Regions from separate parts of the Pseudomonas sp. 22526 genome, predicted to be linked through region 1. Evidence: riboswitches for the same ligand, from Rfam matches in the RefSeq annotation. Region 1 holds a riboswitch; the other holds the start of a gene.
The links. Region 1 has a riboswitch for cobalamin ahead of cobO (cob(I)yrinic acid a,c-diamide adenosyltransferase). Riboswitches for the same ligand answer to the same signal wherever they lie in the genome.

Region 1 (22,968 bases):
CTCGCTATGACGCCTCGCTGGACATCACCACCCCTGAATCGGCCGACTTCTCGGTGACCCAGGACCTCAACGATGCCTGGAAACTCTACGCCGGTGCGACCTGGACCCGCTGGAGCCGCCTGAAAGACATCACCGTGGAAAACGAAGGCGTAACTGCCAGCGCCGGCGGCCTTCTGGCCCCGGGTGCGCTCAGCACCGTCAAGGAAGAGCAGAACTGGCACGACACCTGGGCCTACGCCATCGGTACGTCCTACCAGTTGAACAAGCAGTGGGTACTGCGTACCGGCCTGAGCTTCGACCAGTCGCCAGCCAACAACACCAACCGTTCGCCACGCATTCCTACCGGCGACCGGACCATCTTCAGCCTCGGCGCCGGCTGGAGCCCAACCGAAGACCTGACCATCGACGTGGCCTACTCCTACCTCAAGGAAGAGAAAGTCAAGGTCAACAACAGGAACCAGCAACTCGGCCAGTCTTACAGCTCCGAGTACGAAAACAGCGCGAACGGCTTCGGCGTGGGTGCAACCTACCGCTTCTAAAGCCTGATGGCCTGAACGAAAAAGCCCCCGCATCCAAGGATGCCGGGGCTTTTTTATTGGCCGCAAATAACACTCAAGGCTTGGATGCCAGCGCCTGTTCCACTGCCTCGATCAACTCAGGACTGTCCGGTTTGGTCAGGCTGGAGAAGTTGGCGATCACCTTGCCCTGGCGATCGACCACATACTTGTAGAAATTCCACTTCGGCGCACTGCTCTGCTCGGCCAGGACCTTGAACAGGTGCACCGCGTCCGGGCCTCGGACCTGCTGCGGCTCGGTCATGGTGAAGGTGACGCCGTAGTTCACATAACAGACCTTGGCCGTTTCCGCGCCATCCCTGGACTCCTGCTTGAAGTCATTGGACGGCACACCTACCAGCTCCAGCCCCTGATCCTTGTAACGCTGGTACAGCGCTTCGAGCCCCTTGAACTGCGGGGCGAAACCGCAAAAGCTTGCGGTATTGACCACCACCAGCGGTTTGCCGGCAAAGCGCTGGCACAGATCGATGGATTCCTTGGCGCGCAGCTTGGGCAACGAGCCCTGCAACAGCGACGGGCATTCGCCCGCCCAGGTCGAACCGGCAAACACCATGAGTACAGCTGGAACAGCCAGCCAACGCGCCAACATATTCAACTCCTTGAAAGTACCGTCAGGGGTGAAGCTACTCGCCCGGCGGAGGCCCTAGCAAGCGCCTCCTAGCAGACGCCCATGCCCAACTGCATCAGCGCCAGCCCGCCCTGGTGCCAGCCCCACCAGGCCAACGCCAACAGCGCGACGACAACCGCCAGGCCGACCCAGCGCAGACCTGTCCGGCTCATGCCGCGCTTGCCTGCAAACGCGCGACCGGACGTTCGCGCACCGGCCAGTTCAGGGCCGCGGCCAGCAGACTGAGGAGAATCGCCACCTGCCAGATCAAGTCATAACTCCCGGTTCGATCGTAGACCACCCCGCCGAGCCAACCGCCGAGGAACGAGCCCAACTGGTGAAACAGAAACACGATGCCGCCCAGCATGGACAGGTTGCGCACACCGAACAAGGTGGCCACCGTGCCATTGGTCAGGGGCACCGTCGACAGCCACAGGAAGCCCATGGCCATGCCGAACAGATAAGCACTGACTTGCGTCACCGGCAGCCAGAGGAACAGGCCGATGACCACCGCACGCAGCAGGTACAGGCCGGTCAGCAAGCGCGGTTTGGACATGCGCCCGCCCAGCCAGCCGGCGGTGTAGGTGCCGAAGATATTGAACAGGCCGATCAGCGCCAGCACCGTGGTGCCCACTGTAGCCGGCAAGTGCTGGTCCACCAGGTAGGCCGGCAAATGTATGCCGATGAACACTACCTGGAAACCACAGACGAAAAAGCCGAACGCCAGCAGCCAGAACCCGGAATGGGAGCAGGCCTCGCGCAAGGCCTCGGAGAGGCTCTGCTCATGGCCCAGGCTTGGCAGCGGCTTGTCCTTGAGCATGCTCACCAGCGGCACGATCAACGCCACCAGCAAGCCCAGCACCAGCAGCGCTGACGACCAGCCGAGCCAGCCGATCAAACCCAGGGTGCCCGGCAGCATGGCGAACTGGCCGAACGAACCGGCCGCACTGGCGATCCCCATGCCCATGCTGCGTTTTTCCGGCGGTAACGCGCGCCCCACCACGCCGAGAATCACCGAGAACGAGGTCCCCGAAAGACCGATGCCGATCAGCAATCCGGCACTCAATGACAGCGACAGCGGCGAATCGGCCAACCCCATGAACAGCAGGCCCACGGCGTACAGCACGCCGCCGATCACCACCACCTTGGCCGCGCCGAAGCGATCGGCCAGGGCACCAGTGAAAGGCTGGGCCAGGCCCCAAATGAGGTTCTGCAAGGCGATGGCAAAGGCAAACACCTCGCGCCCCCAGCCGAACTCAGCGCTCATGGGCGGCAGAAACAGCCCGAAGCCATGTCGAACCCCCAGAGACAAGGCCAGGATCAGCGCACTCCCGAGAAGAACCCAACCGCTGGTACGCCACATCGAAGTCATTTTATTCTCCATTTACGGGTATATACCCGCTTATCATCGAACGAACAGTGCTCACGACAGTTCGTTCAGCAAGGCCAGCAAGGTTTCGCGTTTCTCTGCCCCCAGACGATCGATCAAGCGCTGTTGCGCCGCTTCCCAGGCCGGCAAGGCCGCCAGCAGTCGTTGCTGGCCCTCCTGGGTCAGCTGGACGATACGATTGCGTTGATCCTCACCCTCGGACAGCCGGACCAGCCCCTCGCCTTCCAGCACCCGCAGGTTGCGGCCCAGGGTGCTGCGATCCAGGCCCATGGCCTCGGCCAGGCTGGAAATGCTCGGTTGGTCCAGGCGCTGCAGGTTGCTCAGTAAAGAATACTGGGCAACGTTGATCCCGAAGCCGTCGAGAGCGCCGTCGTAGAACCTGCTGACGCCACGGGCGGCGCGACGCAGGTTGGTGCACAGACATTGAGAAGGAAGCATGGTGCGTGTATATACCCGCGATTAACGGAATGCAAGAATTTTGCAAAGCCCAGGGCGCGGATAACACCCGCGCCCCGCCTTTCTAGAACAGCGCTAACCCCACCAGGACCGCCACCTCCAGCAGTTCCAGCAGAGCCCCCGCCGTGTCCCCGGTGGTGCCGCCCAGACGACGCAGCATCAGCTGGCGCAAGCCGACAAACACCACGCCCGCCAGCAGCAACGCCAACACTGCGCTATAGCCACCGAGCACTACGCACGCCAGCGCTGCGAGCGCCAGCACCCACTTGCCGGCCAGACGCGGCAGATGATTCGCCAGCGCCTGCCCAAGGCCACCAGGGCGCACATAAGGCGTGCAAAGGAACAGCCCCAGCAAGGCGCCGCGACCGATCAGCGGCGCCAGCAGCAAGGCAACGCCGGCCTGCTGCTCGATCAGCGCTACCAGCGCGGCGAACTTGAGCAGCAACACCAACCCCAGGGTGACCACGGCGATCGGCCCGCTGCGCGGGTCCTTCATGATCGTCAGCGTGCGCTCGCGATCGCCGAAGCCGCCCAGCCAGGCGTCCGCGCTGTCGGCCAGCCCATCCAGATGCAGGGCACCGCTGAGCAGCACCCAGACCGTCAGCAACAACGCCCCATGCAGCAACAACGGCGCGCCCATCAACAACTGGTTCATGCCCCAGAGCAGCAGCCCGAACAGCAGGCCGACCAGCGGATAGAACAGCAATGACCGGCCCATTTCCTCGGGCGACGGCATGCCCGGCAAACGCACCGGAAAACTGCTGAGAAATTGCAGGGCGATCCAGAATGGCAGCACGTTCAGGCTCCTTCGCTCAACACCAGGCCCGCCTCGACAGTCAGGGCGAACAAGGCACCGTGAGCGACCTCGACATTCAGCAACTGCTCTCGCGGCAAACCCCGGGCCCGGGCCAGCAGCAGCCGCATCACCCCGCCATGGCTGACCAGCAGCACCCGCTCGCCGGCATAACGCTGGTGCAGACGCTCGACCGCCCCCAGCACCCGCGCGGAAAACGCCAGCACCGGCTCGCCCTGCGGCGGGGTAAAGGCATAAGGATCGGCCCAGAACCGCCCCAGCGCCTCGGCATCGGTCGCCATCAGCGCCGCCGCGCTCTGCCCTTCCCAGGCGCCGAAATGCAGCTCCTGCAGATCCGGTTCCAGAGTCACCGGCAGCGCCAGGCGCAAGCCCAGTTCCTCGGCGAAACGCGCACAGCGTTGCAAGGGCGAGCTCACCAGCCGATCCCAGGGCCCCTGGCCGGCGACGGCGGCGCGCATCTGCTGCCATCCGGCATCGGTCAGGGCATCGTCGAGGCTGCCGCGCAGGCCACCACCAAGCTCGGTTTCGCCATGGCGCAGCAGGTCCAGGCGCAAAGTCATGCCGGGCGATCCGCCACGGCCGCTTCAGCGAAGGTCGCCATCTGCCCGTGCAGGTCGCAGGCCAGGCGCAGCAGGGGCACCGCCAGCGCCGCGCCACTGCCCTCGCCCAGGCGCAAACCGAGGTCCAGCAAGGGCTCGGCCTCGAGGGTTTGCAGGATATGCCGATGCCCCGGCTCGGCCCCACGATGGCCGAACAGCAACCACTGGCGGCACTCGGGGTTCAGCCGCACTGCTACCAGTGCCGCCACGCTGCAAATGAAGCCGTCGACCAGCACCGCCACGCCTTCCTGGGCACAGGCCAGGTACGCCCCCACCAGGGCAGCGATTTCAAAACCGCCGAGGTTGAACAAGGTCTGCAAGGCATCGCCACGCTGGGCGGCATGCAGGCTCAAGGCTCGCTCGATCACCCGCGCCTTGTGGCTGACACCCGCCGCATCCAGGCCGGTGCCGGGCCCCGCCAGATGCGTCACCGGAATGTCCAGCAAGGCGCAGGCCACGGCGCTGGCCGCAGTGGTGTTGCCGATGCCCATCTCGCCACCGATAAACAGCTCGCTGCCCTGCTCGACGGCCCGCAGCACAGTGTCACGTCCAGCCTGCAGGGCTTGCTCGCCCTGGGCCTGGGTCATGGCCGGCCCCTCGACGAAGTTGCGGGTGCCCGGCCCCAGGTTCAAATGACGCACGCCAGGCAGGTTCAACCCGGGCGTCACCGTGCCGAGGTCGACCACTTCCAGGCGTGCCCGCAGCTGCCGCGCCAACACGCTGATGGCCGCACCGCCAGTGACGAAGTTGTGCAGCATCTGCCCGGTGACTTCCTGCGGATAGGCCGAAACGCCCTCGGCCACCACCCCGTGGTCACCGGCGAAAATCGCGATCCACAGTTGCTCCAGGCCAGGCTTGACCCGCCCCTGCAAGCCGGCCAGCTGTACCGCTACCCGCTCCAGTTGCCCCAGCGAACCCGCGGGCTTGGTCAATTGCTGCTGACGCAACCGCGCCGCCTCCAGGGCTTGAGTGTCGAGCGCCTTGCACGGCCGCAGCCACCAGAAGTCATTCATAACGCAGTTCCTTTCAGAGTCAGGGGCAGGCCGGCCACCGTCAGCACTACCCGCTGACAACGCTCGGCCAGGGCTTGATGCAACCAACCGGCTTCATCGACATAACGGCGAGTCAATTCGCCCAGCGGCACGACACCCATTCCGGTCTCGTTGCTGACAAAAATGATTTCGCCCGGCAGCGACGCCAGGCACTGCAACAGGGCTTCGCGCTCACTGGCGAGCCGTTCGGCATCCTCCAGCAGCAACAGGTTGGTCAGCCACAAGGTCAGGCAATCCACCAGCAGGCAGCGCTCGGCGCTCGCCGCTTCGCGCAGCACCCGCGCCAGTTCCAGCGGCTCCTCGATCAAGGCCCATTCGGCCGGACGCCGTTCGCGGTGATGGGCAATGCGCTGGTTCATTTCGCCGTCCAGCGCCTGGCTGGTGGCGATATAGGTCACGGCCAGGCCGCTCTCGCCGGCGAGCTTTTCAGCCAGGCGACTCTTGCCGGAGCGGGCGCCGCCGAGGATCAGTTGCAACATGCTTGGAAACCCTTGAATTGAGGTACAGCCACAGCGGCGCCGCAATGCTGGCGCCGACGCTCTAAAGCCCGCAAAGCTGGCGCAGGCGCTCAGTGTCCAGGTGCTGTTCCACCAGGTCGGCCAGGCGCTCGATGTCGCGCTCGCGCAGGGCGTGGTAATCGACCGCCTGCACCTCGCGCAAACCCGCCCAGCGCAGCAACGCACTGCAGGCCGCCGGCGCTTCGAACAAGCCATGCAGGTAGGTACTGAGAATCTGCCCATCGTCGCTGCGCGCGCCGTCGCAACGACCATCGTCCAGGGTCACGGCCGGCAGTTCCAGCGCAGCCCCCGTCGTGACCCCGGCATGGATCTCATAACCGCTGACCTCGGCCTTTTCCAGCGCCAGGTGTCCACGCACGTTGCGCAGTTGCTTCTCTTGTTCCAGTACTGTCTCGAACGCCAGCAACCCCAAACCCGCGCTGGAGCCTGGCGCGCCTTCCAGCCCCAGGGGATCGTGCAACTGCTCGCCGAGCATCTGCAAACCGCCGCAAATGCCCAGCAACTTGCCGCCATAACGCAGGTGCCGGGCGATGGCCGTGTCCCAGCCCTGGGCGCGCAGATACGCCAGGTCGCTGCGCACGCTTTTCGAGCCGGGCAGGATGATCAGGTCGGCCGGCGGAATCGCCTGGCCCGGACCGATGAATTGCAGGTCCACCTGGGGGTGCAGGCGCAGCGGGTCGAAGTCGGTGTGATTGCTGATACGCGGCAACACCGGCACCAGCACTTTCAGCACCTGCTCGGCCTTGTCGGCTTGACGCTGATCAATACCGTCTTCGGCTTCCAGATGCAGGTCCAGTACGTAGGGCAGCACGCCGATCACCGGTTTGCCGGTACGCGCTTCGAGCCAGTCCAGGCCCGGTTGCAACAGGGCGATATCGCCGCGAAAACGGTTGATGATGAAACCTTTGACCCGCGCCTGTTCGCTCGGCGACAACAGCTCCAGGGTGCCCACCAGATGGGCGAAAACCCCGCCACGATTGATGTCGGCGATCAGCAGCACCGGGCAGTCCACCGCTTCGGCAAAGCCCATGTTGGCGATGTCGCCGGCCCGCAGGTTGATCTCCGCCGGCGAGCCCGCGCCCTCCACCATCACCACCGGATAGGCCGCGCTCAGGCGTTGGTGAGAGGCCAGCACCGCCTGCATGGCGATGGCCTTGTAGTCGTGATAGGCCACGGCGTTCATGGTGGTCACCGCACGACCGTGAATGATCACCTGGGCCCCGGTGTCGCTGTTGGGCTTGAGCAGCACCGGGTTCATGTCGGTGTGCGGCTCCAGGTGCGCGGCCTGAGCCTGCACCGCCTGGGCGCGGCCGATCTCGCCGCCGTCGGCGGTCACCGCGCTGTTGAGGGCCATGTTCTGCGGCTTGAAGGGCACGACGCTGACACCCTGGCGCGTCAGCCAGCGGCAGAGGGCCGTCACCAGGGTGCTTTTACCGGCATCGGAGGTGGTGCCCTGCACCATCAGGGTGGTCATGGATGTTCCTTGGCGTAGGTGACAAAGGCCTGTTCGAGACGCGACCAGTCGGCCTCGTCGGCCGGCAGGCCGAAGCGCAGGCTGCTGTTGTGGGTGAACAGCCGCAGCAGGATGCCGCGACGGGCCATGAACTCATGCAACAACTCGGCGCGATCGGTGATCAGCCACTGGAACAGCGCACAGCCTCCCAGGGGTTTCAGGCCGTGGCGCTCGAGCAGTTGCGCCAGGCGCAGGCTCGCCGCTTCGCTGCGCAGCCGTTGCCGCCCATGGCCTTCGCTGTCGCGCAGGCATACTTGGCCCAGCACCCGGGTCGGTCCGCTGACGGCCCAGGGGCCGACCTGTTCGGCCAGCAGCTTGAGCAGCTTGCGCTCAGCCAGGACGAAACCCAGGCGCACACCGGCCAGGCCGAAAAACTTGCCGAAGGAGCGCAGGACAATCAACCCCACCTGATCGGCCTGGGCCGCCAGACTCAGGTGCGGGGTGTTGTCCATGAAGGCTTCGTCGACCACCAGCCAGCCACCGCGCTGCGCCAGGCGCGCGTGCCAGTCCAGCAGGCGCTCCGGGGTCAGGCTCAGGCCCGTGGGGTTGTTCGGGTTGACCACCACCAGCACGTCCAGGCTGTCGAGGAAAAAGTCCACTTCCTGCTCCAGCACTTCACGCACGATGTAGCCGCTGCGGCGCCAGGCTTCGGCGTGTTCGGCATAACAGGGCGACAGCACGCCGACCTTGCCGGCGCGACGCAAACGCGGGAGCAACTGGATCGCCGCCTGGGAACCGGGCACCGGCAACACATGGGCGGCGCCGTAGTAGTCGCGGGCGGCCTGCTCCAGGCCGTCGTCAGTTTCCGGCAGGCGCGCCCAAGCGCGTATGCCTATCTCGGGAATCGGCCAGGGCCAGGGCGCCAGGCCGCTGGACAGGTCCAGCCAGTCGGCCTCGGCGATGCCGTATTGCTCGGCCGCCTTGCGCAGGCGGCCACCGTGCTCAAGCATAGAACTCAGCTCCCACGCAGAGAATCAGCAGCCATAACCAGACCCCGCGCTGTACCAGTTGCCAGCCGCGATCGATGGACGAAGCATCGGCCGCCACGCCCTCGCCCAGCTGCGGGCGCTGGTGCAGCTCGCCGTGATAGATCGCTGCGCCGCCCAACTCGACACCCAGGGCCCCGGCCCCGGCCGCCATCACCGGCCCGGCATTCGGGCTATCCCAGGTCGGTCCCTGGCGGCGCCAGCATTTCAGCGCCAGGCGGGTCTTGCCCAGCAGTGCGTAAGTCAGGGCCACCAGACGGGCCGGAATATAGTTGAGCAGGTCGTCGATCTTCGCCGCCGCCCAGCCGAAACGCTCGAAACGTTCATTACGATAGCCCCACATCGCATCCAGGGTATTGCTCAGACGATAGAGCACCACGCCCGGCGCGCCGGCCACGGCAAACCAGAACAAGGCGGCGAACACCGCGTCGCTGCCGTTCTCCAGCACCGATTCGGTGGCGGCGCGGGCGACTTCGGTGGCATCCAGTTCGCTGGTCTGGCGACTGACCAGATAGCCGACCCGCTGCCGCGCCTGATCCAGGTCGTCGCTGCGCAAGGCCTGGGCCACCGGCTCGACATGCTCGCCGAGGCTGCGCAGGCCGAGGGCGCAGTACAGCGCCAGGATCTCGAACAGCCAGCCGATATAGGGCAGCCAGGAAAACAGCGTCGCCAGCAGGGTCAGCGGCAGCACCGCGATGACCCAGGCAGTGACGCCATGACTGCGCCAGCCGCGACCGCCGGAGTTGAAACGTTGCTCGATGCGATCGGCAAAACGGCCGAACGCCACCAGCGGATGCCAGCGTTTGGGTTCGCCCAGCAACGCGTCCAGCGCTACCCCGGCGACACTCAGCAACGCCACACTCATTGACTCACTCCCCAGTAGTTTTCATACAGCAATTCACTCAGCGGACGCTCCCGCGCCCAGCCTTCGAGCACCAGCATCGGCGCCGGGTAAAACTCGCCCACCGGCCCCAGGCACAGCACCGCCAGCGGCTTGGCCCCGGCCGGCAGGCCAAGCAGCTCGGCCAGGGCAGCGGGCTCGAACAGCGACACCCAGCCCATGCCCAGTCCTTCGGCCCGGGCCGCCAGCCACAGGTTCTGAATCGCGCAGGAAAGCGAAGCCAGATCCATTTCCGGCAAGGTGCGCCGGCCAAAGATATGCCGCTCACGGTCGTCCATCAGCGCCGCCACCAGGACCTCGGCGCAGTCGTTGATGCCTTCGACCTTGAGCTTCATGAACTCGTCGGAGCGTTCGCCCAGGGCCTCGGCGGTGCGTACCCGCTCCTCTTCCACCAGTTGCTGGATCTGCCCGCGCAACGGCCGGTCGCTGATACGGATGAAACGCCAGGGCTGCATCAGGCCGACGCTGGGCGCCTGGTGCGCCGCCTCCAGCAGGCGACGCAAGACCTGCGGCTCGACCCTGCCACCGACGAAGTGGCGCATGTCGCGACGCTCGGCGATCGCGCGATAGACCGCATCGCGTTCGGCCGCGGAAAAGGCGTTGTCGCTCATGGGCACCGCGCGAGCAGGCTCGCTCCTGCCGGCGCCAGCAGGGCCGCCACCGCTTCGGGGTTGGACGGGAAATAGAAATGCACATAAGAGGCGGTCATCCGCCCTTCGCGGTAAACCGCTTCCGCGCCGCGCCCGCCATTCGGGCTCAGGCCGCGGGCGATCGGCGCAAGCTCGGTGCTGGTCAGCGAATGGTGGTAGGTATGGCCGCGCAGCGAGCCTTCCGGCAACTCCACTGCCTGCAAGGCCAGGGCCGCCAGGCGCTTTTGCATCACCGCATCGCCGGGCAACAGGCCCAGCAGTTCGGCGCGTTCGCCGTCGACGTCGGTCAGGGAGTCCAGCAGATACAACATGCCGCCGCACTCGGCGAGCAAGGGTTTGCCGGCAGCGTGATGCGCGCGGATCGCCCTGAGCATCGAGCCGTTCGCCGCCAGCGCCCGGTGATGCAACTCCGGGTAACCGCCCGGCAGATACAGGCTGTCCGCCTCGGGCAGTGCCGCGTCATGGATCGGCGAGAAAAAGCTCAGCTCGGCGCCCATGGCCCGCAGCAGATCCAGGCTCGCGCCATAGGTAAAGGCAAAGGCTTCGTCGCGGGCCACGGCAATGCGCACCCTGGCCAACAGCGGTTCGATAGCAACCGCCTGGGGAGCGGCAAACGCCACGGCGGGCGGCAAGGCCACTTCGCAGCTGTCGGCCAGGGCCGCCGCCGCGGCGTCGAGACGCAGATCCAGATCGTTGAGTTCGCTGGCCTGCACCAGCCCCAGATGGCGGCTGGGCAGTTCGATGCCGGTTTCCCGGGACAACGCGCCATACCAGCGCAGGCCCTCGGTCAGGCTGCCTTCGAGCAACTGCGCATGGCGCAGGGTGCCGACGCGGTTGGCCAGCACCCCGGCGAACGGCAGGTCCGGCTGATAACGCGCCAGCCCCAACGCCAGGGCACCGAAAGTCTGGGCCATGGCCGTGCCATCGATCACCGCGAGCACCGGCACGCCGAAATGCCGCGCCAGGTCGGCGCTGGACGGCGTGCCGTCGAACAGCCCCATCACGCCTTCGATCAGGATCAGGTCCGCCTCGCCGGCGGCCTCCCACAACAGGCGGCGGCTTTCCTGCTCGCCGACCATCCACATGTCCAGCTGATACACCGGCGCACCGCTGGCGCGCTCGAGGATCATCGGGTCGAGAAAGTCCGGGCCACACTTGAACACGCGCACCTTGCGTCCCTGGTTGCGATGCAGGCGGGCAAGCGCGGCGGTCACGGTGGTCTTGCCCTGACCGGAAGCCGGCGCGGCAATCAGTACCGCCGGGCAATGACGGGCATCACTCACAGTTCGACGCCTTTTTGCGCTTTGATCCCGGCCTGGAAGGCATGCTTGACCATGCCCATTTCGGTGACGGTGTCGGCCAGTTCGATCATCTCCGGCTTGGCGCCACGCCCGGTGACCACCACATGTTGCATCGGCGGACGCGCCTGCAGGTCGCTGAGCACCTGGTCCAGGTCCAGATAGCCGTGCTTGAGGGCGATGTTCAATTCGTCGAGCACCACCAGGCCGATGTTCGGATCGCTCAGCAGTTCGCGGGAAACCGCCCAGGCCGCTTCGGCAGCGGCGATGTCGCGCTGGCGATCCTGGGTTTCCCAGGTGAAACCTTCGCCCATGACATGGAAACGCACCTGCTCCGGGAAGCGCCGGAAAAACAACTCCTCGCCAGTGCTGTTGCGACCCTTGATGAACTGCACCACGCCGCATTGCATGCCGTGGCCCATGGCGCGGGCGAGCATGCCGAAGGCCGAGCTGCTTTTGCCTTTGCCGTTGCCGGTCAGCACCAGCAGCAAGCCGCACTCGTTCGGCGAGTTGGCGATGCGTTCATCGATCACGGCTTTTTTGCGCAACATGCGCGCCAGATGGCGTTCGTCACGATCAGGGGATTCAGTCATGGGGCAGCTCTCCGTTGGGGCTGGATAACGGGGGGCAGGAATAGGAATAGACGGCGCAAGCCTGGCATCGCCCACCGTGATGCCGTTGGATGGATCAGGCCGGTCTCCGGGCTTGTGAGTGGCTTGGACGCCCAACTGCGCGCCTTCCCATGTCGACAATCGACACAGTGGCCTCAGGCGCAGTCTTGACTCACTTACCGTTGCGGGGGCAGCGCCGGAATTGTCGTGCGTGCGCCTTCGGCACGCGTACTCACCGGCTTCCCTGTTTCACTCTGTCGACCTGCGGCCACAGAGCACCTGAAACAAGTCGCGAAGGTTAGAGGGTTGGGGGTGGAGCGTCAATTAAAGCCGGGGGCCGACAGATCGACGAACTGCTGCATATCGGAAATATGACGCCAATCTTGTGCCACACTCAGTGCAGCGATATCAAATAGCCATAATCCCGTTAAAAAACTCCAATATCTCAACAATAATAGGAAAAGTCCGATGAAAGGCATGATCGTCAGCAATCCGAAACTGGAATTCCTGCGCCCTGCCCTGGAACGCTGGTTTGATTGCATCGACCGCTACAACGCCGTGCGCGGTGATAACGAAAGCCCTTACTGGTTCGACGAACAAGCCAACCTGGGATTGCTCTCGGCGGCGGCCTGGATGGCCGAGATGGTCACCCTGGAACACACCCCGAGCAAAAAACAGGTCGAGGACGGCGACCGCAGCGGCCGCACCGACCTCTACATCGCCACGCAAGAGGAACGCGTCTATATCCAGACCACCCAGCGCTGGCCCCGGGTCAACAGCCTGCACCTGACCCAACCGTTGCTGGATGCCGCCAGCGACGCGAAAAAAGCCAGCTACCCCAGCGACCTGAAACTCGGCTGCCTGTTCGTCACGCCACAGAAAACCCAGCACAGCGCCACCCCGGAAGAACTGCAGGACATGGTCGACGACCTGCAAAAGGAACATTGCTGTGCCGTGGCCTGGTACTTCCCCTACGCGTACCGCAAATTGCGCAACGAAGCCGGCAACTATCACCCCGGCGTTGCCGTGCTGTTCAAGGAAGCGCGCTGAACGGGTTGAACCATCGCCCGTCTGTGCTTCTCTATGACTACACCGACGTCGTGCATTCATAGGGAAATCAGCATGCTCAAGCCTCGATACGCAATCCTTATTACCCTCGCCGCAGGCCTTGCCGCCTGTGGCGAAAGCTCCACCCTCCAGGTCTCCGACGGCACCGGCCCCTCGCCGAAACTGCCCGAACCGAACAAAACCCTGTTCCCAACCGTGAACATCGCGCCCGCGATCGGCTGGCCGCAAGGCGCCAAACCGGTGGCCGCCGCCGGCACCCAGGTGGCCGCATTCGCCGAAGGCCTGGACCATCCGCGCTGGCTGTACGTGCTGCCCAACGGCGACGTCCTGGTGGCGGAGACCAACGCCCCGCCCACGCCCGATGACGGCAAGGGTTTGCGCGGCTGGATCGCGGGCAAGCTCATGAGCCGCGCCGGCGCCGGCGTGCCCAGCCCGAACCGCATCACCCTGCTGCGGGACAAGGATCACGACGGCGTGGCGGAAACCCGCACGGTGTTCCTGGAAAACCTCAACTCGCCGTTCGGCATGACCCTGGTGGGCAATGACCTGTACGTCGCCGACACCGATCGCCTGGTGCGTTTCCCCTACAAGGACGGCGACACCAAGATCAGCGCCCAGCCGGCCAAGGTGGTCGACCTGCCTGGCGGCAAGCTGAACCACCACTGGACCAAAAACGTGATTGCCAGCAAGGACGGCAGCAAGCTGTACGTCACGGTCGGTTCCAACAGCAACGTCGGCGAAAACGGCATGGACCAGGAGGAAGGTCGCGCCGCCATCTGGGAAGTCGACCGCGCCACCGGCAAGCAACGGATTTTCGCCTCCGGCCTGCGCAACCCCAACGGCATGGCCTGGGAGCCGCAAAGTGGCAAGCTATGGACCGCGGTCAACGAGCGCGACGAGATCGGCAGCGACCTGGTGCCGGACTACATCACCTCGGTCAAGGACGGCGCCTTCTATGGCTGGCCATACAGTTACTACGGCCAGCATGTGGACGTGCGAGTCACTCCACAGAACCCGGACCTGGTGGCCAAGGCCATCGCCCCGGATTATGCCGTCGGCCCGCATACCGCCTCCCTGGGCCTGGCATTCGCCGAAGGCAGCAAGCTGCCGACGCCGTTCACCCAAGGCGTGTTCATCGGCCAGCATGGCTCGTGGAACCGCAAGCCCCACAGCGGCTACAAAGTGATCTTCGTGCCCTTCGCCAACGGCAAGCCGGTGGGCCAACCGGTGGATGTACTGACCGGTTTCCTCAATGCCGATGAAAAAGCCATGGGCCGCCCGGTCGGCGTGGTGATCGACAAGCAAGGGGATCTGCTGGTGGCCGATGATGTCGGCAACAAGGTCTGGCGCGTGTCAGCAGCCAAGGCGCAATAGGTTCAGCGCTTGCGGCACAGGGTCAAGCCATCCCCCAGGGGCAGCAGCGACAGGTCGACACGCGGGTCATCCTTCAAGGCACGATTGAGTGCCTGGATGGCCCGGGTGTCTTCGCTCTGGGGATTCTCCTCCAGCACCCGACCGCTCCACAGCGTGTTATCGAACACCGCCAGCCCACCCACGCGCAGCAAGCGCAGGGCACTTTCCAGATAAGCCGGATAATTGGCCTTGTCGGCGTCGATGAAGACCAGGTCGAAACCAGCCTCGCCCTCCTCCCACTCGATCCTGGCCAAGGTCTCCAGGGCCGGCGCCAGACGCAACTCGATCCGCCCGGCGACACCCGCTTCCTGCCAGTAGCGGCGCGCGGTGGCGTTGTAATCGCCCGGGATGTCACAGCAGATCAACTGGCCATCCTCCGGCAAAGCCGCGGCCATGGACAAGGCGCTGTAGCCGGTGAAAGTCCCCACCTCCAGCACACGCCGGGCGCCGATCAGTTTGATCAGCAAGGCGAGGAACTGCCCCTGCTCGGGCGCCACCTGCCAGCGCGCCATGGGCAGCGCCTGGGTTTCGTCACGCAGACGGCGCAGCAGCGGCGTTTCGCGCAGGGAAACGTCGAGCAGGTAGTGATAGAGGGCGTCGTCGAGGTTGAGGGTACGAGCGGTCATGGCCACCTCGACGCAAAGAAAGAAGAACCTAAGGGTTGTGCGCCAGATGCTCTGGCTGCAGCACGCGCTTGGCGCTCAGGTAGGCTTTTTGCCAATAGGCCTTGGACAGGCTGTCCAGCTTTACCGTGCCGCCGGTGGCCGGCGCATGGACGAAGCGGCCTTCGCCGACATAGATACCCGCGTGGCTGACCTGAGAACCACCATTGGTGGCAAAAAATATCAGGTCGCCGGTCTGCAAGGCGTTCTTGCCGACATTCGGTGCACGCATGCCGATCATTTCGCGGGTCGAACGTGGCAGCGAGATACCGGCGGCATCGCGATAGACGTAGCCGATCAGGCCACTGCAATCGAAACCGGAGTCCGGCGTGTTGCCGCCCCAGCGATAAGGCGTGCCCACCAGGCCTAACGCACGAAACAGCACGTCTTCGGCAGCTGGCGAGAAGGTCTGGGGAGTATTGAAAACCGGAGCACGGACCACAGGCGCGGGTGGCGGGGTACGGCTGGCACACGCGCTGAGCAGCGCGGCGAGAACGATCAATGCGAGGCGGGCCGACGTCGACATATGCAGAACAATCCTGATCTGGATGCGGCTTTCTCTGCCGTGAGGCCGAAAACAAAACCGCGTAAGCAGGGCTTACGCGGTTAGTTTTCAACAATAGATCAGGATTCTAGCGTCTACGCGCCAAACTTCAAGTAAGACTTTAACTTCACCTTACAAAAAGTCCGCTTACTTGCGTGCAGTGATCACGGTCGGGGCCATGGCGAGGGCGCGCTTGGCTTCGATGAAGGTCTTGCTCCAGTAGCTGTCGCCCAGGCTGTCCACCCGCACACCACCGCTGCGGCGGCTGCTGGAGTGGATGAACTGGTCATCGCCCAGGTAGATGCCAGCGTGGCTTACGCGACCGCGGCGGCCATTGGTGGCGAAGAACAACAGATCGCCCGGCTGCAGCTTGTTACGCGCAACCAGCGGAGCGTCAACGTTGATCATTTCACGGGTGGAGCGCGGCAGATTCATGCCGGCTTCCTCACGGAACAGGTAGCCGATGAAACCGCTGCAATCGAAACCGGCTTCGGAGGTACCGCCGAAACGGTAACGGGTACCGATCAGGGACATGCCACGTTCGAGGATACTGTCAGCCAGCACTGGCAGCTGGTAAGGCTTGCTGTCAGCGAACTCGGCGAGTTCTTTTTCGGTTGCCAGCTCTTCCTGGAAAATAGCGGAAGACTGGGCTTTTGAAGAGTTTTGAACCTGTTGTTGCTGCTCTTGTTGGCTCACCGGAGAGTGGGTGGCGCAACCAAACAACAGGGTGACGAGTGCAAGAGGCACGAGGGGTGCGAAGCGCTTCAGCATGGGCACGACCGTGGCTTAAAGTTATAAAGAAGTCGCGACTATGCCCTCTATCGCTCTAATTTGCAAATTCAATCGATTGAAATGTGACTTATCGGTTTCGACTCAACATCTAAGGCCTTAAGCCCATTTTAAACGCACGCGTCTCTGGAACCGCTTCCGGATGCGGGTTTTCTGGCGCCTGAAATATGCCAAAAAGCCACTACCGCCCGCGGTTTACCAGCCCAGGGTTTCTTTGAGGAAGGGAATGGTGAGCTTGCGCTGAGCCTGCAAGGACGCCTGATCGAGGCGCTCCAGCAGCTCGAACAAGGCGCTCATGCTGCGGGTCCCGCGCGTCAGAATAAAGTGCCCGACTTCGTCGGTCAGGTGCAGCCCGCGACGCGAAGCGCGCAATTGCAATGCACGCAATTTGTCTTCGTCGGAGAGCGGGCGCATCTGGAAGATCAGTGCCAGGGTCAGGCGGGATTTGAGGTCCGCCAGCTTCACCGGCAGCTCCCGGGGAGAGGTCGAGGCCGCGATCAACAGGCGCCGGCCGCTGTCACGCAGACGGTTGAACAAATGGAACAGCGCCTCTTCCCAGTCAGCCTTGCCCGCCACCGCTTGCAAGTCGTCCAGGCAGACCAGTTCGTACTGTTCCAGGTTGTCGAGGATTTCGATGCCGCGATCCAGCAATTCCGCCAGGGGCAGATAGACCGCCGGCTCCCCCAACTGCTCGAACCGCAGGCAGGCCGCCTGCAGCAAGTGCGTACGCCCTACCCCATCCTTGCCCCAGAGGTAGATCAGGCTTTCGGTCCAGCCGGCGTCGGCTTCGCAAAGCCGCTCGACATAGCCGAGTGCAGCGGCATTGGCGCCTGGGTAGTAGTTGATGAAGGTGGCGTCATCACGCAGACGCACACCTAGGGGCAGCTGAATCGGTTTCATGCTGACTGAACAGTTCCAAACGAACCGTTAGTGGCCTCTGTGTAAAGTTTGCAAAGTTTATACCCGTGACGCCGGGCGCACAATGCAGCAGACCACAAGCAAAATCAAAGGTTTGCGTCAGCCTGATGAAATCACGGGGGTTTCTTTGACGGTGGATGTGACAGCTGTAAAGCCCCTCGGGGCCACCCGCCCGAAACACGGGCAGCCCGAAAGCATCAACAGTGGGCATTACCGCTCGGACTCCTCTGCGCCGCTATAGATGTCCGAATCCTTGTACAAGTCGTGCACATGGCGCACCAGCACCATGATCACCGCCGCCACCGGCAAGGCCAGCAGGATGCCGGTGAAACCGAACAACTCGCCCCCGGCGAGAATTGCGAAGATCACCGCCACCGGGTGCAGGCCGATCCGGTCGCCCACCAGCAAGGGGGTCAGTACCATGCCCTCCAGGGCCTGGCCAACCATGAACACCGCCACGATGCCGATCATCGGGTACAGGTCACCGCCGAACTGGAACAACCCGGCAATCAGCGCCGCGCCAATGCCGATGACAAACCCCATGTACGGCACTATGGCCGCCAGGCCGGCAATCAAGCCGATCAACAGGCCCAGCTCGAGCCCGACCAGCATCAGGCCGGCGGCATAGATCATTCCCAGGGCGACCATTACCAGCAGTTGGCCACGGACGAACGCCCCCAGTACCTCATGGCATTCCCCGGCCAGCGCCACCGCCCGCTCCTCACGATCACGGGGCAACAGGCTGCGGATCTTCGCCATCATCAGGTCCCAGTCGCGCAGCAGGTAAAAGCTGACCACCGGAATCAGCACCAGGTTGGCCAGCCAGCCGATCAGCGCCAGGCTGGAGGCCGTTGCCTGGCTCAGGACCACGCCGACGATATCGGTGGTCTGCCCCATGTGCTCGCTGATCGCCGCCTTGACCTTGTCGAACTTCCAGAAACCGTCGGACAAGCCCAACTTGGACTGCGCCCAGGGCATCGCCGTGTGCTGCAGCCAGTCGAGCATCTGCGGCGCCAGTTCGTACAGGCGCAGCAGTTGCTTGGCGAGCATGGGCACCAGCACCAGCAGCAACGCCATGACGATCAGGGTGAACAGGGCAAACACCGCCACCACGCCCCAGGTGCGCGACAAGCCGAGCTTTTCCAGGCGATCCACCAGCGGATCGAACAGATAGGCCAGCAGCAAGGCCACCAGGAACGGCGTCAGGATCGGATGCAACAGGTACACGAACCCACAGAGCAGGACCAACCCACCCAACCAGACCCATCGACGCGTATCAGCCATGAACCACTCCATTGCTTCTATATAAAGAAAGAAAACCTACCAGCGAAAACGCAGTTGCGCGGCCGGTGCAGGTGTCGGCGCAGGTGCCGCGCCTTCGACAGTCGGCTGGACAGGCGCAGCGCCCGCCGGGACTTCCTGCAACCGAGCCAGGCTCAGCTGCGCGCGCAATTGCTCGGCGCTGCCGCTGACCCGGTACACCGAGCGATCGCCATCGACGCTCTGCAAACGCCCGCCGAAGGGTTCGAGCAGACGCCCCAACGCCGCATAACGCTCCAGGTTCATGCCCTGCACTTCCAGCAACTGCTCGCTGGATGCCCCCGGCTTGACCACGAAACGCGGCGCCAGGCGCTGGCTGACCGCCAACAGCACGGCATCGGCCAAGGCCGGCACATCAGCTCCCTGGACGCTGCCCTGCTCCTTCTGGTCACCCAGCCACAGGCGCCATTTGGCCTGCCACTGACCGCCCTCTTCACTGGCATGCACCGCCAGCAGCGCATCCGCACCATAACGCTCCGACGCGGCACGCAATGGCGCCGGATCGGAACCTTCGAGATTCGGCGCCGTGGCGACAATCTGCTCATTCAGGTCAGCCAGCGGCAAACGCAGCGGCAAACCGCGGTGCAGGGCCGCGCGACGCAACGGCGTAGCGCTGGCCTGGCCATCCCCCACCAGGCTGGAACCTTCGCTGGAGTCGGTCAGCCACCAGCCGAGAATCGATGGGCGATTACTGCCCCACAGCGACAGGCCAGCCTGGCGCAACGCCCGATCGGTACTGGACGGATCGAAGTCGACCTGCAGGCTCTCGGGAGGACCGGCGTCGTAGCCGTACTGGCTGATGATCTGCTGCGGGTCCTTGCGGATCGCCGCCAGCCCGGGGTTCTGCAGGGCCTTGCTATCGCCGGTCAGGCGCAATACCAGGGTTTCCAGGGCCCGCTGGGTGGCCTGATCGCGCTCGCCAGGAGCCTGGCTGCTGACCGGCTCGCGGACCTGATACAGGTTATTGAGGGTTTCGGCATGACTCGCCAGGCTGACCAATGACAAACAGCCCATAAAAAGAAATTTGTACAAACGCATGGAGGATTCCCGACGACAAAAGGCGGCTGGAACAGACCGCATGAACAGGACTGGCCCAGGCTGTGACCACAAAGCCCAGGCAAACATTCACCCGATCGGTGGAAGTTTTCGTGCTGTCATAACGACAGCGGATACAAGGCTATACCTTATACAGCCCTGAGCGACGCGATCGACACACGCAATTGCGGTTTTTTTTAAGCGGATATGCCCTGCCCGTCGGCCCGAGGATGGCCGCTACACCTCAAGCCTGATAAAATCGCGCGCCTTCGCAGACCGGCAACAGCCGGGGTCGCTGAAATGATCGCGCGGCATTGCCGCCGCGACTGTTTCAATGGCCTCCCTGGACTCGGTCGATACCCCCTGAATCCCCCCTAAAGGCCTGGATCATGAGCAAGCAACCCTCCCTGAGCTACAAAGACGCCGGTGTAGACATCGACGCCGGTGAAGCATTGGTCGAACGCATCAAGAGCGTCGCCAAGCGCACTGCGCGCCCGGAAGTCATGGGCGGCCTGGGCGGTTTTGGCGCCCTCTGCGAAATCCCGGCCGGCTACAAGCAGCCAGTGCTGGTGTCCGGTACCGACGGCGTGGGCACCAAGCTGCGCCTGGCACTGAACCTGAACAAGCACGACAGCATCGGCCAGGACCTGGTCGCCATGTGCGTCAACGACCTGGTGGTCTGCGGTGCCGAACCGCTGTTCTTCCTCGACTACTACGCCACCGGCAAACTCAACGTCGACGTCGCCGCCACCGTGGTCACCGGCATCGGTGCCGGCTGCGAACTGGCTGGCTGCTCCCTGGTTGGCGGTGAAACCGCTGAAATGCCAGGCATGTACGAAGGCGAAGACTACGACCTGGCCGGTTTCTGCGTCGGCGTGGTGGAAAAAGCCGAAATCATCGACGGCTCCAAGGTGGCCACCGGCGACGCCCTGCTCGCCCTGCCGTCTTCCGGCCCGCACTCCAACGGCTACTCGCTGATCCGCAAGATCATCGAAGTCTCCGGTGCCGACATCGAAACCGTCCAGCTCGACGGCAAGCCGCTGACCGAACTGCTGATGGCCCCGACCCGCATCTACGTCAAGCCACTGCTCAAGCTGATCAAGGACACTGGCGCAGTCAAGGCCATGGCCCACATCACCGGCGGCGGCCTGCTGGACAACATCCCGCGCGTTCTGCCAAAAGGCGCCCAGGCCGTGGTCGACGTGGCCAGCTGGCAGCGTCCGGCGGTATTCGACTGGCTGCAGGAGAAGGGCAACGTCGAAGAACACGAAATGCACCGCGTGCTGAACTGCGGCGTGGGCATGGTGATCTGCGTGGCTCAGGAGCATGTTGAAACGGCCCTGAACGTCCTGCGCGAAGCCGGCGAACAACCTTGGGTCATTGGTCAGATCGCTAGCGCCGCCGAAGGCGCTGCCCAGGTCGAGCTGAAAAACCTCAAGGCACATTGATGCAAGAGCCGATGCCCGCCACCTGTGATGTAGTGGTGCTGTTGTCCGGTACCGGCAGCAACTTGCAGGCCCTGATCGATAGCACCCAGGCCGGCGACAGCCCGGTACGCATCCGCGCGGTGATTTCCAACCGCGCCGATGCCTACGGCCTGCAACGCGCCCAGGACGCGGGTATCGATACCCGCTCCCTCGATCACAAGACATTCGAAGGCCGCGAGGCCTTCGATGCCGCGCTGATCGAACTGATCGACGCCTTCCAGCCCAAGCTCGTGGTGCTTGCCGGATTCATGCGCATTCTCAGCGCAGACTTCGTGCGGCACTATCAGGGTCGCCTGCTCAACATCCATCCTTCGCTGCTACCCAAATACAAAGGGTTACACACTCATCAGCGAGCGCTGGAGGCCGCAGACACTGAGCACGGCTGCAGCGTGCACTTTGTGACAGAGGAACTCGATGGCGGACCACTGGTCGTACAGGCAGTGATCCCGGTAGAGTTGCACGACTCGCCGCAAAGCCTGGCGCAGCGGGTCCACGTCCAGGAACACCGGATTTACCCGATGGCCGTACGCTGGTTTGCCGAAGGTCGACTCACACTCGGCGAACAGGGTGCTTTACTGGATGGTCAGTTACTGGCCGCCAGTGGCCACTTGATTCGTAATTAGGAGATTTTATGCGTCGCGCCCTGCTCTTCGCTTGTGCTCTGCTCGCCCTGCCCTTCGCGCAGGCTGCGGACCTTCAACCCTTCTCCGCCAGCTATACCGCCGACTGGAAACAGCTGCCGATGAGCGGTACTGCCGAACGCAGCCTGGAAAAGAAAGCCGACGGCACCTGGAAGCTCAGCTTCAAGGCCTCGATGATGATCGCCAGCCTGACTGAAGAAAGCACCCTGACGCTCGACAAGGACACCCTGCTGCCGCAGTCCTATCACTTCGAGCGTGGCGGCCTGGGCAAAGCCAAGAAGGCCGATCTGGACTTCGACTGGAACGCCAAGATGGTCACCGGCACCGATCGCGGCGATGCAGTCAAGATCCCGCTCAATCGCGGCATGGTCGACAAATCCACCTACCAGCTCGCCCTGCAGCACGATGTGGCCGCCGGCAAGAAAAGCATGAGCTATCAGGTCGTCGATGATGGCGAAGTCGATACCTACGACTTCCGTGTCCTGGGCTCGGAAAAAGTCGACACCAAGGCTGGCCAGATCGATGCAATCAAGGTCGAGCGCGTGCGCGACCCGACACAAAGCAAACGCATCACCGTCATGTGGTTCGCCAAGGACTGGGATTACCTGCTGGTCCGCCTGCAACAGGTCGAAACCGACGGCAAGGAGTACAACATCATGCTCCTGAACGGCACCGTCAACGGCAAGACCGTCAAAGGCAGCTAAGCCCCACGACCATAAAAAAGCCCCGCCGATGCGGGGCTTTTTTTCGCCTGGAGTTTCTAGTTAACCGCTCAAGCACAGCTCTCCTGGCGACCCTGCAGGCTCGCTCGCCGGGCAAAAAGGCCCAGCACGACCGCCGCCCAACATGAAACTTTTGTCATAAAACTCCGCCCCCTGCGACCGGATGTCACAGTTTCCGCGGCCTGCGGAACTGTTGCGAAATCTGCAAAAGATTGTTGCGTTTGAAAGCAATTTACTTAGCCAGCTAACAAAATATATAACAGAGTCCTGCACACGCCTTGCTGCAGATCAATAGAGATTGGAGCTAGCAGATGACTGTAAAAGTAACTGAACGCGACGATTCACACATGTCCCATGAAGGCGTAGCCGCAGGTGTACGGATCTGGGACGTGCATCAAC
Region 2 (7,126 bases), on a different contig from region 1:
GTGCCTTCGTCGGAGCCGCCATAGGCGTAGCCGCCCCAGTTCAGGTAGACCTCGGCCAGGTCCTCGCGACTCTGCCACAGGCGACCGTCGATAGCCCCCTGCACGCCCGCACCATAGGCCCCGGGCTTGGCGCCGAAGATCCGCCAGCCGGCCTGGCGCTGCGCGGCCTCGGCATCCAGGCCGGACTGCAGCAGCGCTTCGCGCTCGGCGCGAACCTTGGCCGCCAGCGGGTTGAGGTCGTCCGGCTCGTCCAGCGCGGCCACCGCCTGCACGGCGGCGTCGAACAGGCGGATCAGGTTGGCGAAGGCATCGCGGAAGAACCCGGACACCCGCAGGGTCACGTCCACCCGCGGGCGGTCCAGCAGGCTCAGCGGCAGGATCTCGAAGTCGTCGACCCGCTGGCTGCCGGTGGCCCACACCGGACGCACGCCCATCAGCGCCATGGCCTGGGCGATATCGTCGCCGCCGGTGCGCATGCTCGCCGTGCCCCACACCGACAGGCCGAGCTGACGCAGGTGGTCACCATGGTCCTGCAAGTGCCGTTCGAGGATCAGGTTGGCCGACTGGAAACCGATGCGCCAGGCGGTGGTGGTCGGCAGGTTGCGCACGTCCACCGAGTAGAAATTGCGCCCGGTGGGCAGCACATCCAGGCGTCCGCGGCTCGGTGCGCCGCTGGGCCCAGCCGGCACGAAACGTCCGCCCAGGGCATCCAGCAAACCGCCCATCTCTGCCGGGCCGCAGGCATCCAGGCGCGGCGCCACCACCTCGCGCAGGCTCTCGATGATCGCCTTGACCTCGCTCCAGCCGGGCTCGTTCAGTTGCGCGACTTCACCCGACAACGCGGCTTCGATCAACTGCCCGGCGAACAACTCCAGGCGTTCGCGGGTATCGCCGGCGGTGCGCCACAGCTGCCCGCTGATGTCCTGCAAGACCTGCGGCCGGCGGCCGCTCCAGGGTTCGGCCAGGGCGCAATCCAGCGGATCGAAACCCAGCTCGAAGGCCTTGGCCAGGGCCCGCAACAGGCTCGACTGCGCGCCCCGACCATCGCCACGGGGAATCCGCAGCAGGGCCAGCAAGGTATCGATGCGCAGGCGGCCCACGGGCGACTCGCCGAACACATGCAGGCCGTCGCGGATCTGCGACTCCTTCAGGTCGCACAGGTAGGTATCCAGCCGTGGCAGCCAGAGCGCGGCGTCGGCCTCGCTGTCAAGCTGCCCGTCCAGCTGCAGTTCGCGGTCGATCCGGGTCACCCGCACCAGCTTGAGAATGTCCTTCTGCAACTCGCGGGCACGGCGCGGGTCGAGCAGTTGCGCTTCGTAGTACTCGTCGGCCAGCAGTTCCAGGTCGCGCAACGGGCCGTAGGTTTCGGCGCGGGTCAGCGGCGGCATCAGGTGGTCGATGATCACCGCCTGGGTCCGGCGCTTGGCCTGGGCGCCCTCGCCCGGGTCGTTGACGATGAAGGGATAGATGTTCGGCAGCGGCCCCAGCAGCAGGTCCGGCCAGCAGTTTTCGGACAGGCCGACGCCCTTGCCCGGCAGCCATTCCAGGTTGCCGTGCTTGCCGACATGGATCAGCCCATGGGCGCCGTAGGTCCGGCGCAGCCAGAAATAGAACGCCAGGTAAGCGTGGGGCGGCACCAGGTCCGGGTCGTGATAGACCGCGCTCGGGTCGACCTGATAACCGCGCGCCGGCTGGATGCCGACGAAGGTCAGGCCAAAACGCAGGCCAGCGATCATCAGCCGCCCGCTGCGGAACATCGGGTCGTTTTCCGGCCCGCCCCAGCGTTCGAGCACCGCCCGGCGGTTGGCTTCGGGCAGCGCGTCGAACATGGCCTGGTACTCGTCCAGCGCCAGGCTTTGCTGGCACGGGCGCAGGTCGAGGCTGTCCAGATCGTTGCTGACCCCGCCGAGCAATTGCTGGATCAGCGCCGTCCCGCTGTCCGGCAGCTCGGCCGGCAGTGGGTAACCCTCGGTCTGCAGGGCACGCAGGATATTCAGCGCCGCCGCCGGCGTGTCCAGGCCCACGCCGTTGCCGATGCGGCCATCGCGGGTCGGGTAGTTGGCGAGGATCAGGGCGATGCGTTTTTCGCCATTGGGCAGCCGGGCCAGATCGATCCAGCGCCGCGCCAGTTCGGCGACAAAATCCATGCGCTCGGGGGCCGAGCGGTAGCAGACCACGTCCGACTGGCTGCGCTCGCTGCGCCAGGCCAGGTCCTTGAAGCTGATGGGCCGGCTGATGATGCGCCCGTCCAGTTCCGGCAAGGCGATGTGCATCGCCAGGTCCCGCGGGCCCAGGCCCTGCTCGCTGGCGCGCCAGCCGGGTTCGTTGTCCTGGGCGCAGATGGCCTGGATCACCGGGATATCGCGGCGGAACGGCCGCAGGTGCGGCGCCTCCGGGCTGGACTGGGCAAAACCGGTGGTGTTGAGGATCACTCCCGCCCGCACTTCATCCAGCAGGTCCTCGACCAGCGCCAGGCAACCGGGCTCCTTCAGGCTGGCCAGGGCGATCGGCAGCGGGTTCAGGCCCGCCGCCTGCAAGCGCCGGCAGAACTCATCGATAAAGGCGGTGTTGGCCGCCTGCAAATGCGAGCGGTAGAACAGCAGCGCCGCCACAGGCTGGCCGGCCCGCCAGTCGGCTTGCCAATCGCCGAGGGCGGCGCTGCTTTTGTTCGGGTGATAGATCGCCGTGCGCGGCAGGGTCTGCGGCTCGGACCAGTAGTAGTCGCGCCCCAGCCAGCCGCTGGCCAGGCAGCGGTACAGGTTCAGCGCATTGCCCATGCCGCCCTGGCGCAGGAAGTGCCAGAGGCGATCGCGGTCGGCGGCGGGCACCGTGCTCAGGTCGCTCAGTTCCGGGTCCGGCCGATCGTCGCCCGGCACCAGGATCAGCTGCACGCCGCGTTGCGCCAACTGCACCAGTTGCTCGATGCCATACCGCCAATAGGCGATGCCACCGTGCAGGGAAATCAGGATCACCTTGGCGTGGCGCAGCACCTGGTCGACATACAGGTCGACCGAGGCGTGGTTCTGCACCTGCATCGGGTTGGCCAGGCGAAAGCTCGGGTAGTCCTCTGGCAGTTGCTGCGCCGCTTCGGCCAGCAGCGCCAGACTGGAGTCGCCGCTGCACAGGATCACCAGCTCGGCGGGGGTTTGTCCAAGGTCGGCAATGTTGTCATCCGACACGAAACCGCCGGGCTGGGTCCTGAGCAGGTGCATGGCTTACACGCTGAGGGCGGCGCGCAATTGCGCTTCGAGCAGGGTAGCGTCCAGTTCCTGGCCGATCAGCACCAGGCGCGTGGTGCGGGCTTCGTCGGCGCTCCACTGGCGGTCGAAGTGCTTGTCGAAGCGGGTACCCACGCCCTGGATCAACAGGCGCATCGGCTTGTTGGGGATCGCCGCGAAACCCTTGACCCGCAGGATGCCGTGCTGCACCACCAGTTGGGTCAGGGCGTCCAGCAGCAGGCTTTCGTCGGCCTGTGGCAGTTCGATGGAGATGGAATCGAAGGCGTCGTGATCGTGGTCATCGTGGTCGTCACCATCATGGTGGTGATCGTGATGGCTGTGGCGGCCGTCGATGTGCTCTTCCGAACCCTTGCCCAGGCCCAGCAGCACGTCCAACGGCAGGCGACCGCTGCTGGCTTCGATGACTTTCACCGCCGGCGGCAGTTCCTCGGCGACTTCCAGGCGTACCTTGGCCAGGTCTTCCGGGCTGATCAGGTCGGCCTTGTTGAGGATCACCAGGTCGGCGCTGGACAGCTGGTCGGCGAACAGCTCATGCAGCGGCGACTCATGGTCGAGGTTCGGGTCGAGCTTGCGCTGGGCGTCCACCTGATCCGGGAAGGCGGCGAAGGTGCCAGCGGCCACGGCCGGGCTGTCGACCACAGTGATCACCGCGTCGACGGTGCAGGCGCTGCGGATTTCCGGCCACTGGAACGCCTGGACCAGGGGTTTTGGCAGGGCCAGGCCGGAGGTTTCGATGAGGATATGGTCGAGGTCGTCGCGACGGGCCACCAGCTCGCGCATCACCGGGAAGAACTCTTCCTGCACGGTGCAGCACAGGCAGCCGTTGGCCAGTTCGTAGACGCGGCCGCTGGCCTCTTCCTCGGTGCAACCGATGGCGCACTGCTTGAGGATCTCGCCGTCGATGCCCAGTTCGCCGAACTCGTTGACGATCACCGCGATGCGGCGGCCCTGGGCGTTGTCCAGCATATGCCGCAGCAAGGTGGTTTTGCCCGAGCCGAGGAAGCCGGTAACGATGGTGACGGGAAGTTTGGCCAGTGTTTTCATCGGATGCCCTTTGGCAAGGTGGCGGGCATACGGGACGAGAACCGCGCAGGCAGGTGCACGGAAGAGTTCGCCACCGGATCACCCCGCCCGGTTGTAGTGAGAATCTGGTCCGAGGCAGGTCTCCTGGCTGACGGCGCGCCGGTCGTTGGACTGGCGAACGATGCGCCTTCCCGCCGCCTGGCAGTGGCCTTGCATCGTTCATCACCGTTTACAGTTGCGGGGGCAGCCGCGGCTTGGACCGCGTTCCCTTCTTAGCTTCGGCAGACGCCGAAGAACCTCGAGAGCGCAAGGCTACGCAGTGCTTGGGGGGCGGTCAATGTCCGTGCAGCGCGAAGCTCCGCGAATCGCGCTCGAAAACGAGAACCCCTGCCAATTGACGCCCCTCCCTCGCCCATGCTCTCCTACACGCCTTGTTACGGGTGCCCTTCACAGGGTGAAACGGGAAACCGGTGCGTCACAGGCCAAAAGCCTTGATCAGTCCGGTGCTGCCCCCGCAACGGTAAGCGAGCGAAGAATCAGATCCACTGTGCCAGCAGTCCGGCATGGGAAGGCGATTCTTGCAGGCGTGGCGCAAGCCCCGCCCCTCGCGAGCCCGGAGACCGGCCCGCTGCACAGTCATAACAAACCCGCGGTGGGCGGGCGCTGTTAATTCCCCGCGAGCCCGTCTCGCGGGGTTTTGCTGCGCTCGATTCACCCGCTGACACACCAGAGGGAAGCGCCATGTCGATCATCAGCAGCACCAGCCACTCCAGCAGCACCACCGCCACCCTGAGCCAACGCCTGGTCGCCGCCATCGGCGCCTCGGTCCTCGGTGCGTGCCTGGTGTATTTCGCCGGTTTCTCCCATATCGAAGCGGTGCACAACGCCGCCCACGATACCCGTCACAGCGCCGCCTTCCCTTGCCACTGAGACCTGCCGAGATGATCAAGCGTATCGCGCAAACCGCGGGTTTCACCGGGTTGCTGGCGGCCCTGTTGCTGACCCTGCTGCAAAGCTTCTGGGTCGCGCCACTGATCCTGGAGGCGGAAACCTACGAGAAAGCCCCGGCCGCCCAGCATGAAGCAGTGCATGAGCATGCCGCCGGCACCGCCGCCCACAGCCACGACGCCGAAGCCTGGGAGCCGGAAGACGGCTGGCAGCGCGTGCTGTCCACCACCGGCGGCAACCTGGTGGTCGCCGTGGGGTTCGCCCTGATGCTCGCCGGCCTCTACACCCTGCGTGCGCCGAACCGTACTTCCCAGGGCCTGCTCTGGGGCCTGGCCGGTTATGCCACCTTCTGCCTGGCGCCGACCCTCGGCCTGCCGCCCGAACTGCCGGGCACCGCCGCCGCGGACCTGGGGCAACGGCAGATCTGGTGGGTCGGCACCGCCGCTTCCACCGCGGTCGGCATTGCCCTGATCGTCTTCGCTCGCCACTGGCTGCTGAAAGTGCTGGGCGTGGCCATCCTCGCCGTGCCGCACATCATCGGCGCGCCACAGCCGGAAGTGCATTCGATGCTCGCGCCGCAAGCACTGGAAGCGCAGTTCAAGATCGCTTCGCAGCTGACCAACGCCGCGTTCTGGCTGGCCCTGGGCCTGATCAGCGCCTGGCTGTTCCGCCGCAAGAGCGACGATCAGTACTCGGCATGACGGCAGCCAGCACAGCGCCGACCCTGGTGGTCGGCCTGGGCTGCCAGCGGGGCTGCCCGGCGGAAACCCTGCGCGCCCTGCTCGACCAGACCCTGAGCGCCCACCGCATCGACCTCGGGCAGATCAAGGCGTTGGCCAGCATCGACCTGAAACACGAGGAACCCGGACTGCTGGCCCTGGCCGCGCAATTGGGCCTGCCCCTGACCTGTTTCAGCAGCCGCCAGTTGACGCCTTATGTGCTGCAACTCAGCCATCGCTCGCAGATCGCCTACGAGCACTCCGGCTGCTACGGGGTCGCCGAAAGTGCCGCCCTGGCCCTGGCCGAACACCTGGCCCAAGGCCCGGCAAAGCTGCTTGTCCTGCGGCAGAAAAACGCCCAGGCAACCCTCGCCTTGGCCTGCTGCGGGTAAATCTTCGATAATCCCCGCCACTGATCATGAGCAATCTTCATCTGTGAGGTTGCCTCGCCCCTTTTTTCACAGGAGAACGCCATGACCGTCTTTTTTATCGGCGCAGGTCCCGGCGACCCGGAACTGATCACCGTCAAGGGCCAGCGGCTGATCCACAGCTGCCCGGTCATCATCTATGCCGGCTCCCTGGTGCCCGAAGCGGTGCTGCAGGGCCATAGCGCCGAACAGCTGGTCAACAGCGCCGAACTGCACCTGGAACAGATCATCGAGCTGATCAAGGGTGCCCATGCCAAAGGCCAGGACGTGGCCCGGGTACACTCCGGTGATCCGAGCCTGTACGGCGCCATCGGCGAGCAGATTCGCTGCCTGCGCGAGCTGGGCATTCCCTTCGAGATCATCCCCGGCGTGACCGCCACCGCAGCCTGCGCGGCCTTGCTGGGGGCCGAGCTGACCCTGCCGGACGTCGCCCAGAGCCTGATCCTGACCCGTTATGCCGACAAGACCTCGATGCCCGCCGGCGAAGAGTTCGCCAGCCTGGCCGCCCATGGCACCACCATGGCGATTCACCTGGGGGTCAACCATCTGCAGAAGATTGTCGCCGAGCTGTTGCCCCACTACGGCGCCGACTGCCCGATCGCCGTGGTGCACCGGGCGACCTGGCCGGATCAGGACTGGGTTCTGGGCACGCTGGCGGACATTGCCGAAAAGGTCCAGGCCAAGGGGTTTCGGCGCACGGCGTTGATTCTGGTGGGCCGGGTGCTGGCCACGGACAGTTTCAGCGAATCGTCGTTGTATCGCGCGGGGC

Region 2: it holds a riboswitch for cobalamin, as region 1 does, so the genes downstream of both, cobW (cobalamin biosynthesis protein CobW) here and cobO (cob(I)yrinic acid a,c-diamide adenosyltransferase) in region 1, are expected to answer to the same signal.

Annotation. Positions count from the first base shown of each region.
Region 1 covers NZ_JBQENK010000003.1:146,848-169,815, reverse strand. The annotation lists gene ACTJKT_RS05590 (OmpP1/FadL family transporter) at 1-539, shown strand, start outside; gene ACTJKT_RS05585 (glutathione peroxidase) at 613-1,164, opposite strand; gene ACTJKT_RS05580 (hypothetical protein) at 1,233-1,355, opposite strand; gene ACTJKT_RS05575 (MFS transporter) at 1,352-2,554, opposite strand; gene ACTJKT_RS05570 (MarR family winged helix-turn-helix transcriptional regulator) at 2,606-3,010, opposite strand; gene ACTJKT_RS05565 (adenosylcobinamide-GDP ribazoletransferase) at 3,093-3,824, opposite strand; gene cobC (alpha-ribazole phosphatase family protein) at 3,827-4,402, opposite strand; gene cobT (nicotinate-nucleotide--dimethylbenzimidazole phosphoribosyltransferase) at 4,399-5,454, opposite strand; gene cobU (bifunctional adenosylcobinamide kinase/adenosylcobinamide-phosphate guanylyltransferase) at 5,451-5,972, opposite strand; gene ACTJKT_RS05545 (cobyric acid synthase) at 6,034-7,485, opposite strand; gene cobD (threonine-phosphate decarboxylase CobD) at 7,482-8,474, opposite strand; gene cbiB (adenosylcobinamide-phosphate synthase CbiB) at 8,467-9,375, opposite strand; gene bluB (5,6-dimethylbenzimidazole synthase) at 9,372-10,022, opposite strand; gene ACTJKT_RS05525 (cobyrinate a,c-diamide synthase) at 10,019-11,344, opposite strand; gene cobO (cob(I)yrinic acid a,c-diamide adenosyltransferase) at 11,341-11,952, opposite strand; cobalamin riboswitch at 12,033-12,268, opposite strand; gene ACTJKT_RS05515 (hypothetical protein) at 12,439-13,020, shown strand; gene ACTJKT_RS05510 (PQQ-dependent sugar dehydrogenase) at 13,093-14,412, shown strand; gene ACTJKT_RS05505 (O-methyltransferase) at 14,415-15,077, opposite strand; gene ACTJKT_RS05500 (C40 family peptidase) at 15,106-15,639, opposite strand; gene ACTJKT_RS05495 (C40 family peptidase) at 15,805-16,428, opposite strand; gene hda (DnaA regulatory inactivator Hda) at 16,642-17,346, opposite strand; gene ACTJKT_RS05485 (AI-2E family transporter) at 17,575-18,648, opposite strand; gene ACTJKT_RS05480 (DUF2066 domain-containing protein) at 18,685-19,722, opposite strand; gene purM (phosphoribosylformylglycinamidine cyclo-ligase) at 20,109-21,167, shown strand; gene purN (phosphoribosylglycinamide formyltransferase) at 21,179-21,829, shown strand; gene ACTJKT_RS05465 (DUF3108 domain-containing protein) at 21,838-22,551, shown strand; gene ACTJKT_RS05460 (hypothetical protein) at 22,881-22,968, shown strand, end outside.
Region 2 covers NZ_JBQENK010000013.1:105,442-112,567, reverse strand. The annotation lists gene cobN (cobaltochelatase subunit CobN) at 1-3,212, opposite strand, end outside; gene cobW (cobalamin biosynthesis protein CobW) at 3,216-4,283, opposite strand; cobalamin riboswitch at 4,380-4,578, opposite strand; cobalamin riboswitch at 4,684-4,905, shown strand; gene ACTJKT_RS20250 (CbtB domain-containing protein) at 5,004-5,192, shown strand; gene ACTJKT_RS20245 (CbtA family protein) at 5,204-5,911, shown strand; gene ACTJKT_RS20240 (cobalamin biosynthesis protein) at 5,908-6,321, shown strand; gene cobM (precorrin-4 C(11)-methyltransferase) at 6,403-7,126, shown strand, end outside.